DNA from 2 places in the Cellulosimicrobium sp. CpK407 genome. Region 1 is predicted to be linked to the other one. Evidence: predicted binding sites of a transcription regulator. Region 1 holds the regulator's gene; the other holds the start of a gene.
What was found. The regulator Rex, encoded in region 1, represses fermentation and respiration genes when NADH is low (regulators of the CRP and FNR family bind a similar motif). The targets are predictions, from matches to a motif close to CTTGTGAANNNNTTCACAAG.

Region 1 (7,082 bases):
AGCCGGGCACGAGCGGCAGCACGCACGGCGAGGCGAAGGAGACGAGCCCCGCCAGGATCGCCACCGGGACCGCCAGCAGCATCGACCCGCTCCAGACCGTCGCGGCGAACGTGTCGCCGACGCTCGTCGCGGCGGCGGGGAGCGCGGCGGCCGGGACGGTGGCGGCGAGGGACGCGAGGGTGACCACGGTCAGCCGGCCGCCTCGTCCTCGGCGAGCACGTCGTCGACGAGCGCGTTCAGGGTCGAGCCCTCGGCGAGCCCGATGACGCGTGCCGCGACGCGGCCCTCGCGGTCGAGCACGACCGTCGACGGGACCGCCTGGAGCGGCACCGTGCCGGAGAGCGCCGCGACGACCTCCCCGCTGCGGTCGTCGATCGACGGGTACGGCACCTCGAACCGGCGCTGGAACGCCTGCGCGGCCCCGGCCTCGTCCGTCGTGTTGATGCCGAGCACCTGCACGCCGTCGTCGGCGCGGTCGTTCGCGAGGGCCACGAGGTCGGGCGCCTCGGCGCGGCACGGCGCGCACGCGGCGTACCAGGTGTTGAGCACGACCACGTCGCCCAGCCAGGCGCTCGTGTCGACCGGCTCGCCCTCGTAGTCGGTGCCGGTGAGCGCGACGACGTCGCCCCGCTCGCCCGCGTCCCAGGTGCGGACCGAGCCGTCGCCGGAGACGTAGCCCTGCCCCACGACGTCCGTCGTCGCGCCGGAGTCCTGGGCGCACGCCGCGAGGCCGAGCGTCGCGGCGAGCACGACGCCCGCGGTCAGCACGCGGCGGACGGGCGGGAGGGCGCGCGCGGCACGCGCGCGCGAGCTGGCGGTCACAGCGGCATCACGGGAGGCACCCTGCCCGGGGTTCCTGGACGCCACCTGGGAGACGTGACCTCCGCCACTCCCGAACGGGACGGTTCGGGCGTCCGGACGGCGACGACTGCGCGAGACATGACCGACGTCACGCCCCCGCGACGGTCGCGGCGCCCGGGAGGAGGTCGGCGACCGGCTCGGAGTAGTGCAGGCCGACGAGGCGGTCGTCCTCGAAGTGCAGCGACGTGAGCGACGCGAGCGAGCACTGCCGCTTGCGCGGGTCGTGCCACAGGCGGCGGTTCTCGAAGCTCAGGCGCGTGAGCCACACGGGGAGCTGGTGGCTCACGAGGAGCGCCTCGTGGCCCGCGGCCTTGTCCCGGGCGTCGGCGACCGCGGCGCGCATGCGCGCGACCTGCTCGGTGTACGGCTCGCCCCAGGACGGCCGGAACGGGTTCCACAGGAAGCGCCAGTGCTGCGGGTGGCGCAGCGACCCGTCCCCGACGCCGAAGGTCATGCCCTCGAAGTGGTTCGCGGCCTCGATGAGCCGGTCGTCGGTGCCGAGCTCGAGCCCGAACGCCTCGGCGGCGGGCGTCGCCGTCTCCTGGGCGCGCTGGAGCGGCGACGCGACGACGACGGCGAGGTCCGCGCGGGGGCGGGACGCGCCGTCGGGCCCGGGCTCGCCCGCGAGGTGCGCGGCGACGCGGCGGGCCATCTCGTGGCCTCGCTCGGAGAGGTGGTAGCCGGGGATGCGGCCGTAGAGGACGCCGTCGGGGTTGTGGACCTCGCCGTGGCGCAGGAGGTGGACGATGGTGGAGACCATGCGCACCAGTGTCCCGCACTCCCGGCCCTGACCGGCACCCGCGGGCCGGCGGCTCCCGGAGCGACCCGGGTCAGGAGTCGCGGTCGGCCTTGCACGCCTCGGCGACGGCCGCCATCGCCTCGCCGAGCGCCCGGAACTGCTCCGGCGTGAGCACGTCGACCATGAACCGGCGCACGGCGGCCACGTGGGCGGGAGCCGACGCCACGAGGACGCGGTAGCCCTCGGTCGTCATCTCGCAGTTGACCCCGCGGCGGTCGCCCGTGCTCGCCGAGCGCCGGACCAGGCCGCGTGCCTCCATGCGCGCCACGGTGTGGGTCACGCGGCTGCGGGACCGGGCGAGCCCGTCGGCGAGGGCGGACATCCGCAGCGTGTGGTCCGGGCTCTCCGAGAGCCGCACCAGCAGCTCGTACTCGTTGAGCGACACGTCCGACCGCTCCTCGTGGTCGCGCCCCAGCGACTCGATGAAGCGCACGGTCCCGTCGAGGTAGGCGCGCCACAGGCGCTGCTGCTCGGCGTCGAGCCAGCGCGGCTCCGCGCTCGCGGCCGCGGTGGTCCCGCGGGCGGTCGTCGTCAGCTGGTGGTCGACGTCGTTGCTGGTCATGGGTCCTCGGGCGCTGGCGGACGGGGGCGGGTTCAGGGGTGGAACCTCGCCGAACATTGTTCCACCTCACCGGGAATAGACGGATCACCCCCTGCTGTTGATACGCTCGTACGAAGTTGAACCTTCAACCAAGTTCGGTCCCCCGGGACCCTCGACCCCTTCAGGAGCACCCATGGCCACGCCGCTGCCCGCCGGGCTCAACGCCGGTACCTACGCCCTCGACTCGTCCCACTCGCAGGCGGCCTTCACGGTCCGCCACGCCGGCATCTCCAAGGTGCGCGGCACGCTCGCCATCACGGCCGGCACCATCACCGTGGGCGACGACCTCGAGTCGACCTCCGTGACCGCCGAGCTCGACGCCGCGTCCGTGAGCACGGGCGACGCGAACCGCGACAACCACCTGCGCAGCGCGGACTTCTGGGACGCCGAGAACAAGCCGACGTGGACCTTCGCGTCGACCAGCATCTCCGGCGACGGCGACGACTTCGTCGTGGCGGGCGACCTGACCATCAACGGCGTGACCAAGCCGGTCGAGCTCGAGACCGAGTTCGCGGGCACCGCGACCGACCCGTTCGGCAACGCGCGCGCCGGGTTCGAGGCGACCACGGAGATCTCCCGCAAGGAGTTCGGCCTCACCTGGAACGCCGCGCTCGAGACCGGCGGCGTGCTCGTGGGCGACAAGATCAAGATCGCCCTCGACGTCTCGGCCATCAAGCAGGCCTGACGACCGGCTCCCGGGACACTCTTCCCCGGTACCGTTCCCCGAAACACTGCACCCCCGGCAGGGGTGCCGCCCCGAGGGGCCGCGTGCGCGAGCACGCGGCCCCTCGTCGTTCAGCGGTCCTGCGCCTCGGCGAGCGCGCGCGCCTGGGAGTGGAACGCGAGGATCTGCAGCTCGCTGCCGACGTCCACGCCGCGCACGTCGACGTCCGCGGGCACCTGCAGCGCACGCGGCGCGAAGTTGAGGATCTCCCGCACGCCCGCCGCCACGACCCGGTCCGCGACGGACTGCGCGTGCGCCGCCGGCGTCGCGAGGACCACGATCGACACCTTCTCCCGCGCCACGACCTCCTCCAGCGCGTCGACGTGCTCGACGACGAGGCCCGCCGCCCGCGTGCCCACGACCTCCGGCGACGCGTCGAGGAGCGCCGCGACGTGGAAGCCCCGCTGCTCGTACCCCGAGTAGTTCGCGAGCGCGTGCCCCAGGTTGCCGATCCCGACGATCGCGATGCGGTGCTCGTCCACGAGCCCCAGCGCCTCGGTGATGTACTGCGCGAGCGAGTCCACGTCGTAGCCCACGCCGCGCGTGCCGAACGAGCCCAGGAACGACAGGTCCTTGCGGAGCTGCGCCGGACCGACGCCGGAGAGCTCGGCGAGCTCGACCGACGACGTCGTCGCGACGCCCCGCGCCACCAGGTCGCGCAGCGCCCGCAGGTAGGACGGGAGCCGCGCCACCGTCGCGCTCGGGATACCCGGCGCCGTCACCTCACCGACTACCTGCTCAGCCACCCGTCACCCCGTCGTCCTGGGACCGTCCTCGTCGACGGTCGCGCTCCACCGGGAGGAATCATCCCAGGTCCGCGCGCGCCGTCGAAATCCGACCCACCGCGCGGGCGAGCCGGCGGGCGTCCACGCGCCAGAACCCCTGCTGCACGCCGCCGACCGTCACGACCGGGACGTACTCGCCGTACTGCTCGCGCAGCGCCGGGTCCGCGTCCGGCGCGTCCACGTCCACCTCCGCCCACGCGACGCTCGCCTCGGCGCACACCGCCGCGACGACGGCGCGCGCGTCGTCGCACAGGTGGCACCCCGCTCGGCCGTAGAGGAGGACGGGAGGGGCCGGCGCGTCGGAGGTGCTCACGCCTCCCAGGGTACGAGGACGCGGCCCCGGGCCGAGCGCGGGACCGCCTAGAGTGGGGACATGGCGACGTCTTCCGGTCCGGGCCCCGTCCCGACCCCCGGGTCGACCGCCTCCGAGGCCGCGCCCGACGCCGGCCGCACACCCCCCGCACCCGCGCACCGCACCGCCGCGTTCTTCGACGTGGACAACACGATCATCCGCGGCGCGTCGTCGTTCCACCTCGCCCGCGCGCTGTACCAGCGGGAGTTCTTCTCGACGCTCGACATCGTGCGCTTCGCCGTGCACCAGGCGCGCTACCTCCTGTTCGGCGAGAACAAGCAGCAGATCGACCGCATCCGGTCCCGCGCGCTCGCCCTCATCGCGGGTCGCTCCGTCGCCGAGGTCACCGCGATCGGGGAGGAGGTCTACGACACCGTCCTCTCGCTGCGCATCTACCCCGGCACGCGCCGCCTGCTCGACGAGCACCTCGCCGCCGGTCACCAGGTGTGGCTCGTCTCCGCGACCCCGGTCGAGATCGGGGAGCTCATCGCCCGCCGGCTCGGGACGACCGGCGCCCTCGGCACCGTCGCCGAGCACGAGGACGGCTTCTACACCGGCCGCCTCGTGGGCGACATGATGCACGGCCGCGCCAAGGCCGCCGGGGTGCGCGCGCTCGCCGAGCGCGAGGACATCGACCTCGACGCGTCCTACGCCTACGGCGACTCGCTCAACGACGTGACGATGATGGAGGCCGTGGGGCACCCGTGCCCCATCAACCCCGACGCCCGCCTGCGCCGCCACGCGCAGGACGTCGGCTGGCCCATCCGCGAGTTCCGCGGCCGACGCCGTCGCGTCGCCCGCAGCAGCGTCCGCACCGCGAGCTGGGCCGGCGCCGCCTGGGCCGCCGCCCTCGTCCTGCGCTCCGTCCGCCGCGCCGTCGACCGCCGCATCTCGCGCCTCTGACCACCCCGCTCCCCCGAGCCGGCGCCCTCGCCCCCGCCCCCGCCCCCGCGAGAGAGAACCCTGGTCCCGCGAGGTAGAGGCCTGGTAGGCCAGGGCTCCACCTCGCGTGATCGTCCGAGACGCGTCGAGCCCGGTCCCTCGGGAGGGGCCGGGCTCGACGGCGGGTCGGCGCGTCAGGACGCGCGCGACGTCACTTCTTGTTGCGACGCTGGTGACGCGTCTTGCGAAGCAGCTTGCGGTGCTTCTTCTTGGCCATGCGCTTGCGGCGCTTCTTGATGACGGAGCCCATACGGTCCTCGCAATGCTCGAGCGGCGTGTCGGTCGGCGACCGGTCGACCGGCCGCGTGTGGTCCACGGTTGATCGGGGCGCCCGGCGACCACGAGGGCGCCGCGAGCCGACCAACACGAGAGAAATCCGCCCCCTAGACTACCCGCTCGCGCTCGTGCCCCGGTACGCCGCCCGGCGCGCGGACCCGCACGACGCCCCGGGCATCCCGGGGGACGACCGCCTCAGTCGAAGTGCGGGTCGAGGCCGAGCAGCGGGAAGACGGCGCGGCGCGTGGCCGCGACGGCGCGGTCGACGTCGTCGTCGGGGTCGTAGCCGCTGCTCCAGCGGCGCACGTCGACGGGCGGGCCGAAGGCGAGCGGGGCGTCGAACCCGGCGACCTCGGCGACGCGGGCGCGCCACTCCTCGGGCAGCGGCTCGCCCGCCGTCACCGGCCGGTGCACGACCTCCCCCACGACCGCCGTCCACACGAGCGGCACGACGCGCGCGATCGCGTACCCGCCGCCGCCGAGCGCGAGCCAGCGTCCGCCGGTGAGCTCGTGCGCGAGGTCGTGCACCTGAGCGAGCGCCGTGCGCTGGGCGTCCACGGAGACGTCGAGGTCGGAGAGCGGGTCCTCGCCGTGCGCGTCGCACCCGTGCTGGGTGACGAGGACCTCGGGCCGGAACGCCCGCAGCACCGGCGGCACGACGGCGTCGACCGCCCGCAGCCAGCGCGCGCCGTCCGTGCGGCGGGGCAGCCCGACGTTGACCGCCGTGCCCTCGGCGCCCGCGCCCCCGACGTCGGTCGGGTGCCCGGTACCGGGAAAGAGCGTCGTGCCGCTCTGGTGGACGGACACGGTGAGGACGCGCGGGTCGTCCCAGAACGCCTCCTCCACGCCGTCGCCGTGGTGGGCGTCGAGGTCGACGTACGCGACGCGCGCGACGCCGTCGTCCAGGAGGCGCCGGATCGCGACGGCCGCGTCGTTGTAGACGCAGAAGCCCGACGCCGCGCCCGCCTTCGCGTGGTGCATGCCCCCCGCGACGTTCACCGCGTGCCCGACGCGCCCCGCGGCGATCTCCCCCGCCGCCTCGTAGGAGCCCGCGACGATCCGGGCCGCGGCCTCGTGCATCCCCGGGAAGACCGGGTCGTCCTCGGTGCCGAGACCACGGGCCGGGTCGGGGGTCCCGTGCTCCGACGCCGCGCGCACGGCCGCGACGTACGCCGGCTCGTGCACGAGGCCGAGGACGTCGTCGCTCGCGGGCTCCGGCCCGACGACGCGGGGCGCACCCTGAGGCGCACCGTCGCCGTCGAGCAGGCCCAGCGCGCGCACCAGACCCATGGTCAGGTCGAGCCGGGCCGGGGACATGGGGTGCCCGGGACCGAAGTCGTACCCGAGGAGCTCAGGGCTCCACACGACGCAGGATCCGGGCGCCGCGGCGCTCCCCCGGGCGGAGGCGGGCGACGACGGGGGGTCGGTCGTGGGCATGGCTCACGGTAACGCCCGGCGCCGCGGCCCCCGCCCCGACGGACCGGTCACCGGACCGCGGTGCGGCGCACGGGGGCCGGACGCGGCATGATGTCCCGGCGCCGGAGCGGCGACATGACGGGTCACCAGGCCCGTGGCAGAGTGACGCGAGTGGTGAGGGAGGCTCCATGCCGACGAGCATGACCGGGCGCCTGTTCAAGGGGCGGGAGATCGTCGACCGCCTCGCCCGGCAGTCGCCCGCACGCCTCGCCGTCACCGTGTTCGCCGCCGTCATCGCGGTCTTCACCGCGCTCCTCATGGCCCCC
Region 2 (7,082 bases), on a different contig from region 1:
GGCCCACGGGCGTGCCCGACGCCGCGGGCTCGGCCGCCGAGGTCGGGGCGCCCGGGACGTCGAGGCGCGTGGCGTCGTCGGGCAGGGTGCCCCCGACGACGGCGCACCCGCGCGACGGGCGGACGGCGGGGCCGGGAAGGGTGACGGTCATGGCTGGCTCCTCAGCGCTCGTCAGAGCGCGCCGTGGAAGGTGCGCGAGAGCACGTCGAGCTGCTGCTCGCGCGTGAGGCGGACGAAGTTCACCGCGTACCCGGACACGCGGATCGTCAGCTGCGGGTAGTTCTCCGGGTGGTCCATGGCGTCCAGGAGCGTCTCGCGGTTCAGCACGTTGACGTTCATGTGGTACCCCTCGGACCCGATGTAGGCGTCCAGGAGGCCGGCGAGGTTGGTCACCTGCTCCTCCTGGGTGCGCCCGAGGCCGCTCGGCACGACCGTGTTGGTCAGCGAGATGCCGTCCTGCGCCTCGTCGTACGGCAGCTTGGCCACCGACAGCGCCGAGGCGAGCATGCCGTGCGTGTCGCGCCCGTTCATCGGGTTGGCGCCCGGGGCGAACGGCTCGCCGGCGCGGCGGCCGTCGGGCGTGTTGCCCGTCGCCTTCCCGTACACGACGTTCGACGTGATCGTCAGGACCGACTGCGTCGGCACGGCGTCGCGGTACGTCGGGTGCGTGCGCACCTTCGCCATGAACCGCTCGACGAGGTCGACGGCGATCGCGTCGGCCCGGTCGTCGTCGTTGCCGTACGTGGGGTACTCGCCCTCGGTCACGTAGTCGACGACGAGGCCGCGCTCGTCGCGGACGACGGAGACCTTCGCGTGCTTGATCGCCGACAGCGAGTCCGCCGCGACGGACAGGCCCGCGATGCCGCACGCCATGGTCCGCAGCACGTCCTTGTCGTGCAGCGCCATCTCGATGCGCTCGTACGCGTACTTGTCGTGCGACCAGTGGATGCAGTTGAGCGCCTCGACGTACGTCTCGGCGAGCCAGTCCATCGTCGCGTCGAACCTCGCCATGACGTCGTCGAAGTCGAGCACGTCGCCCTCGACGGGAGCCGCCACCGGCGAGACCTGCTTGCCGGAGATCTCGTCGCGCCCGCCGTTGATCGCGTAGAGCAGCGTCTTGGCGAGGTTCACGCGAGCGCCGAAGAACTGCATCTGCTTGCCGACGCGCATCGGGGACACGCAGCACGCGATCGCCGCGTCGTCGCCCCAGTGCTGGCGGATGAGCTCGTCCGACTCGTACTGCACGGCCGAGGTGTCGATCGAGACCTGCGCGCAGTAGTCCTTGAAGCCCTGCGGCAGCGCCGGGCTCCAGAACACCGTCATGTTCGGCTCGGGGGCCGGGCCGAGGTTGTAGAGCGTCTGGAGGAACCGGAACGAGTTCTTCGTGACGAGCGGGCGCCCGTCCTCGCCCATGCCGCCGATCGTCTCGGTGACCCACGTCGGGTCGCCGGAGAACAGGGAGTCGTACTCGGGCGTGCGCAGGAACCGCACGATGCGCAGCTTGATGACGAAGTCGTCGATGATCTCCTGCGCCTCGGACTCCGTGATGCGTCCGGCCTCGAGGTCGCGGTCGATGAACACGTCGAGGAAGGTCGACGTGCGGCCGAGCGACATCGCGGCGCCGTTCTGCTCCTTCACCGCGGCGAGGTAGGCGAAGTAGAGCCACTGGACGGCCTCGCGCGCCGACGTCGCGGGGCCGGAGATGTCGTAGCCGTACTCGGCCGCCATCTCCTTGAGCTCGCCCAGCGCACGGATCTGCTCCGCGTGCTCCTCGCGCTCGCGCACGACCTGCTCGCTGAACGGCTGCGTGTCGAGACCGAGCTTGTCGAGCTTCTTCGCGGCGGTCAGGGCGTCGACGCCGTAGAGCGCGACGCGGCGGTAGTCGCCGATGATCCGGCCGCGGCCGTAGGCGTCGGGCAGGCCCGTGATGATGTGCGAGCTGCGGGCCGCGCGCACGTTCGGCGGGTAGACGTCGAACACGCCCTGGTTGTGGGTCTTGCGGTACTCGGTGAAGACCTTCTTCAGGGTCTCGTCGACCTCGTAGCCGTAGGTCTGCAGCGCGCCCTCGACCATGCGCCAGCCGCCGTTCGGCATGATCGCGCGCTTGAGCGGGGCGTCGGTCTGCAGGCCGACGATCACCTCGTGCGCCTTGTCGATGTAGCCCGGGGCGTGCGCCGTGATCCCCGCGGGCGTGTGGGGGTCGACGTCGTAGATCCCCATCTCGCGCTCCTCGGGGAACATCGCGGACAGCGTGTCCCAGATCCCCGTCGTGCGCTCCGTGGGCCCGGCGAGGAACGACGCGTCGCCCGTGTACGGGCGGTAGTTGCGCTGGATGAAGTCGCGCACGTCGACCGTGTCGCGCCACGGGCCGTCGGTGAAGCCCTCCCACGCGGGGACGTGCGCGGTGTCGTGCTGCGCGTCGACGCCGCCCTCCACCGCGCGGCCGCCGCTCGTCGTGCCGGGTGCCTCGGAAACGCTGGTCATCTGGACCTCCCTCGTGCCTGACGCGCGGGTCCGCGCGCCGGCCGGACCCGCCGGCCTCGCGGGGGCCTCGGGTGGAGGCCCTCGGTCGAGGTTCCGACGGGCTCCTTCGCCACCTCCAGGCTAGGTTCGCGCGGCGTCGCGCGGAGGGGTTTCGGGCCGTCCGGGGACCTAGGTCCCGAGCCGGGCGGGACCCCGCAGGAACCGCGGGATCTCGCGGTTCCCTCGCCCCTCGCACCCTGTCGGGACCACCCCTTGTGATGACCTTCACAAGCCCTCGGGACCCGGGCACGACCGCGGCGGCACGCGCCCGTGACGCACGACACGGACGCACGTCACACGCCCGCCCGACGTGCTCGCGGCTTCCGTGTGAGACTGCCCGGGTGAAGCGCACCGTAGGGGTCGAGGAAGAGTTCCTGCTCGTCGGCGACGACGGCCATCCGGTCGCCCGGGCCGCGGAGGCCCTGGAGGCGTCGGGCACCGACGAGAAGGGCGGCGGGACCGGCTCGCTCGAGTCGGAGTTCATGGAGGAGCAGCTCGAGACCGCGACCCACCCGCGTCGCGAGCTCGACGACCTCGCGACGGAGATCCGCGCGGGACGGCAGCGCGCCCAGGAGGCCGCGGACCGCGTCGGCGCCCGGGTCGCCGCGCTCTCCACCTCGCCCCTGCCCTTCGAGGGCACCACCGTCTCCCGCCTGCGCTATCTCGAGGCCCGCGCCGCGTTCGGCCTCACGGCGCGCGAGCAGCTCACGAGCGGGTGCCACGTGCACGTCGCCGTCGCGGACGACGCCGAGGGGGTCACCGTCCTCGACCGCATCGGGCCGTGGCTCTCCACGCTCCTCGCGCTGAGCACCAACTCCCCGTTCTGGCAGGGCCAGGACAGCGGGTACGCGAGCTTCCGGTCCCAGGTCTGGTCCCGCTGGCCGACGTCGGGCCCGACCCGCGCGTTCGGGACGCCCGAGGCGTACCGCGCGGCGGTCGACGGCCTCGTCGCGACCGGGACGATCCTCGACGAGAACATGGTCTACTTCGACGCGCGGCTCTCGTCGCGCTACCCGACCGTCGAGATCCGCGTCGCCGACGTGTGCCTCGACCCCGACACGGCGACGCTCCTCGCGGCCCTCAGCCGCGGCCTCGTCGAGACCGCGGCGCGCGAGGCCGCGGACGGCGTCGCGCCCCCGGAGCTCCGCCCCGAGATCCTGCGGACCGCGTCGTGGCGCGCCGGGCGCTCGGGCCTCGAGGAGGACCTCGTTTCGCCGCTCACCTGGCGTCCCGCCCCGGCGCACGACGTCGTCGGACAGCTCGTCGCGCACGTGCGGGACGCCCTCGTCGACGCGGGCGACCTCGACGCCGTGACGGAGCTCCTCGGACGCCTCTGGTCCGGCGGGAACGGCGCCCAGCGCCAGCGCGCGTGGCACGCGGCGTCCGGCGGGGACCTGCGTGCGGTCGTCGAGCAGGCGGTCGAGGTCACGCACTCCTGACGCCCCGCCGGGGCGCCCGTGGCCGGGTGCCCCGGCGCTCGCTACGGCGCGGTGAGGGCCGCCGCGCGGGCGCGGGCGACGACGTCGTGCACCGTCGCCCCCAGGACGTCCGGCAGCGGCCCGTCCGTCCATGGGCGCCCGTGGGAGACCCAGCCGGTGCGCGTGCCGGCGGCCCGGCCGGCGGCGACGTCGGCGTGCGCCGCGTCCCCGACCATCCAGACCTGTGCGCGGTCCGCATCGGCCGCACCGACGCGGTCCAGCGCGATCTCGAGGAGCCGCGGGTCGGGCTTGTCGACGCCCTCCTCGCCGGACACGACGACGGCGTCGACGTGCGCCCCGACCCCGCAGCGGGCGAGCTTGCCGCGCTGCTGGGGGGACGTCCCGTTCGTCACCACGACCACCAGGTCGCCGTCGACGCGCAGGGCGTCGAGCAGGTCGAGCACGCCGTCGTACGCGCGCACGTGGTCGAGGATGCCGGCGCGGAAGCGGTCGACCGCGGCGGGCAGGTCCTCGTCCCAGCCGAGGCGGTCGACGATGACGCGCGCCACGTCGGTCTTGACGGCGAACCCGCCCTGGTCGGCCGCGACGATCGCCGCGAGGTCGGACGCGTCGCGACCGGCGTGGGCGACGGCGTCGGCCGCCCAGGCGGCGAACGCGTCGTCGCGGCCGACGAGCGTGTTGTCGAGGTCGAGGAGCCAGATCACGCCTGGACCCTAGCCCGGACGACCCCCGCACCGCCGAGACGTCCGCGACGATCGCCCTCGCTCCGACGACTCAGCCGCGGGTGAGTGCCGCGAGCGCGTCCAGCACGTCGCGCGCGACGTCGGCCGGCGTGAGCCGGTACGCCGAGGCCACCTGGTCCCGGGTCGCGTGGTCGAGGAACTGCGCGGGCAGGCCGAGCGCGTGCACGGGCGTGCGGACGCCGCCCTCGAGCGAGCGCTGCGCGAGGAGCGCGCCCACGCCGCCGTCGGCGACGCCGTCCTCGACGCTCACGACGAGGTCGTGCTCGCCGGCGAGCTTGACGAGCGCGCTCGGCATCGGCAGGACCCACGTGGGGGACGCGACGGTGACGTCGACGCCGTGGGCCGTGAGCGTCTGCGCCGCGTCGAGCGCGACACGCGCCATGGACCCGGGGCCGACGATCAGGACCCGGGCGCGGGGGGCCGCACCCTGCGGAGCGATCTTCGGCGCGTCGTCCGGCACGGCGAGCAGGTCCACGCCGTCCACCGTGTCGACGGCGGGCAGCGCGTCCCCGAGCGCCCCCTTCGGGTAGCGCACGACCGTCGGGGCGTCGTCCACGTCCACGGCCTCGCGCAGCGCCGTCCGCAGCGTCTCCTCGTCGCGCGGCGCGGCGAGCCGCAGGCCCGGCACGATGCGCAGCATCGCCATGTCCCACATGCCGTTGTGGCTCGCGCCGTCGTCGCCCGTGATCCCGGCGCGGTCGAGCACGAACGTCACGCCGGCCTTGTGCAGCGCCACGTCCATGAGGACCTGGTCGAACGCGCGGTTGAGGAACGTCGCGTAGACGGCGACGACGGGGTGCAGGCCCGCGAACGCCATGCCCGCGGCGGACGTGGCGGCGTGCTGCTCGGCGATCCCGACGTCGAACGTGCGCTCGGGGAAGGCCTGAGCGAACGGCTTGAGGCCCACCGGCTCGAGCATCGCCGCCGTGATCGCGACGACGTCGGAGCGGCGGCGGCCGATCTGGACGATCTCGTCCGCGAAGACGCTCGTCCAGCCGAAGCGCGATGGCGCGACCGGGAGCCCGGTCTCGGGGTGGATCTTCCCGACGGCGTGGAAGCGGTCGGCGACGTCCTGCTCGGCGGGCGTGTAGCCGCGGCCCTTCTCGGTGATCGCGTGCACGATGACGGGCGCCCCGTACGCCTTGGCCCGCCGCAGCGCGTGCTCCATCGCCTCGACGTCGTGCCCGTCGACGGGCCCGACGTACTTGATGCCGAGGTCCTCGAACATGCCCTGCGGGGCGACGACGTCCTTGAGGCCCTTCTTCAGGCCGTGCAGCCACTCGTACGCGAACCGCCCCGGCGCGCCGGACCGGTTGAGGGTGCGCTTGCCCCACTGGAGGAAGCTCTCGTAGCCGTGCGTGGTGCGCAGCGTCGACAGGTGGTGCGCGAGCCCGCCGATGGTCGGCGAGTAGGAGCGACCGTTGTCGTTCACCACGACGACGAGGCGCCGGTCCTGGCTCTCGGCGATGTTGTTCAGCGCCTCCCAGGCCATGCCGCCCGTGAGGGCGCCGTCGCCGATGACCGCGACGACGTGCCGGTCGGTAAGACCGCGCACGACGTTCGCCTTCGCGATGCCGTCGCCCCACGAGAGCGCGGTCGACGCGTGCGAGTTCTCGACGACGTCGTGGTCGGACTCGGCGCGCGACGGGTAGCCGGACAGGCCGCCCTGCTTGCGCAGCGCGGAGAAGTCCTGGCGCCCGGTGAGGAGCTTGTGCACGTAGGACTGGTGGCCCGTGTCGAACACGAACGTGTCGGTCGGCGACGAGAACACGCGGTGCATCGCGATCGTGAGCTCGACGACCCCGAGGTTCGGACCGAGGTGCCCGCCGGTGCGCGAGACCGAGTCGACGAGGAACGCACGGATCTCGCCGGCGAGCTCCCGCGTCTGCTCGAGGGTCAGCCGTTGCACGTCCTCGGGCGAGGTGATCGTGCCAAGCAGGCTCATGCAGATGCTCCGTTCCGTTCCCGTGCGACCAGCCCGACAACTCTAGGCCGTCCGGGCAGGTGACCTGCGCAGCGGTGCGCGGGGCGACGGGACCTTCACGCCATTGACGCACACTCCGGCGCCCGGCGCACGGACCACCCGTTCGTGGAATCTCACTTCCGCACTGCGGACAACGACGAGCTCCGACCTCGTAGGATGGGGGCATGCGCTTCCTGCCCGGCCAGTCCCCCGCGACCGACCTCACGTACGGCGACGTCTTCCTCGTCCCGTCGCGTTCCGAGGTCGCCTCGCGCTTCGACGTCGACCTCTCCTCCGCCGACGGGACGGGGACCACGATCCCCGTCGTCGTCGCGAACATGACCGCCGTCGCGGGCCGCCGCATGGCGGAGACGGTCTCGCGCCGCGGAGGCGTCGCGATCATCCCGCAGGACG

Region 2: the regulator Rex is predicted to act here: its motif matches at 2,736-2,755, upstream of pflB (formate C-acetyltransferase).

Annotation. Positions count from the first base shown of each region.
Region 1 is NZ_JBGNYC010000038.1:9,906-16,987, forward strand. Features, by position in the region: gene ABWU78_RS15315 (cytochrome c biogenesis CcdA family protein) at 1-82, opposite strand, end outside; gene ABWU78_RS15320 (TlpA family protein disulfide reductase) at 190-822, opposite strand; gene ABWU78_RS15325 (histidine phosphatase family protein) at 950-1,621, opposite strand; gene ABWU78_RS15330 (MarR family winged helix-turn-helix transcriptional regulator) at 1,692-2,222, opposite strand; gene ABWU78_RS15335 (YceI family protein) at 2,395-2,946, shown strand; gene ABWU78_RS15340 (redox-sensing transcriptional repressor Rex) at 3,057-3,731, opposite strand; gene ABWU78_RS15345 (glutaredoxin family protein) at 3,790-4,083, opposite strand; gene ABWU78_RS15350 (HAD family hydrolase) at 4,144-5,025, shown strand; gene ABWU78_RS15355 (30S ribosomal protein bS22) at 5,216-5,314, opposite strand; gene ABWU78_RS15360 (acetoin utilization protein AcuC) at 5,536-6,777, opposite strand; gene ABWU78_RS15365 (TrkH family potassium uptake protein) at 6,945-7,082, shown strand, end outside.
Region 2 is NZ_JBGNYC010000031.1:20,632-27,713, reverse strand. Features, by position in the region: gene pflA (pyruvate formate-lyase-activating protein) at 1-151, opposite strand, end outside; gene pflB (formate C-acetyltransferase) at 172-2,484, opposite strand; gene ABWU78_RS13910 (carboxylate-amine ligase) at 2,865-3,962, shown strand; gene ABWU78_RS13905 (HAD family hydrolase) at 4,004-4,666, opposite strand; gene dxs (1-deoxy-D-xylulose-5-phosphate synthase) at 4,737-6,650, opposite strand; gene ABWU78_RS13895 (GuaB1 family IMP dehydrogenase-related protein) at 6,854-7,082, shown strand, end outside.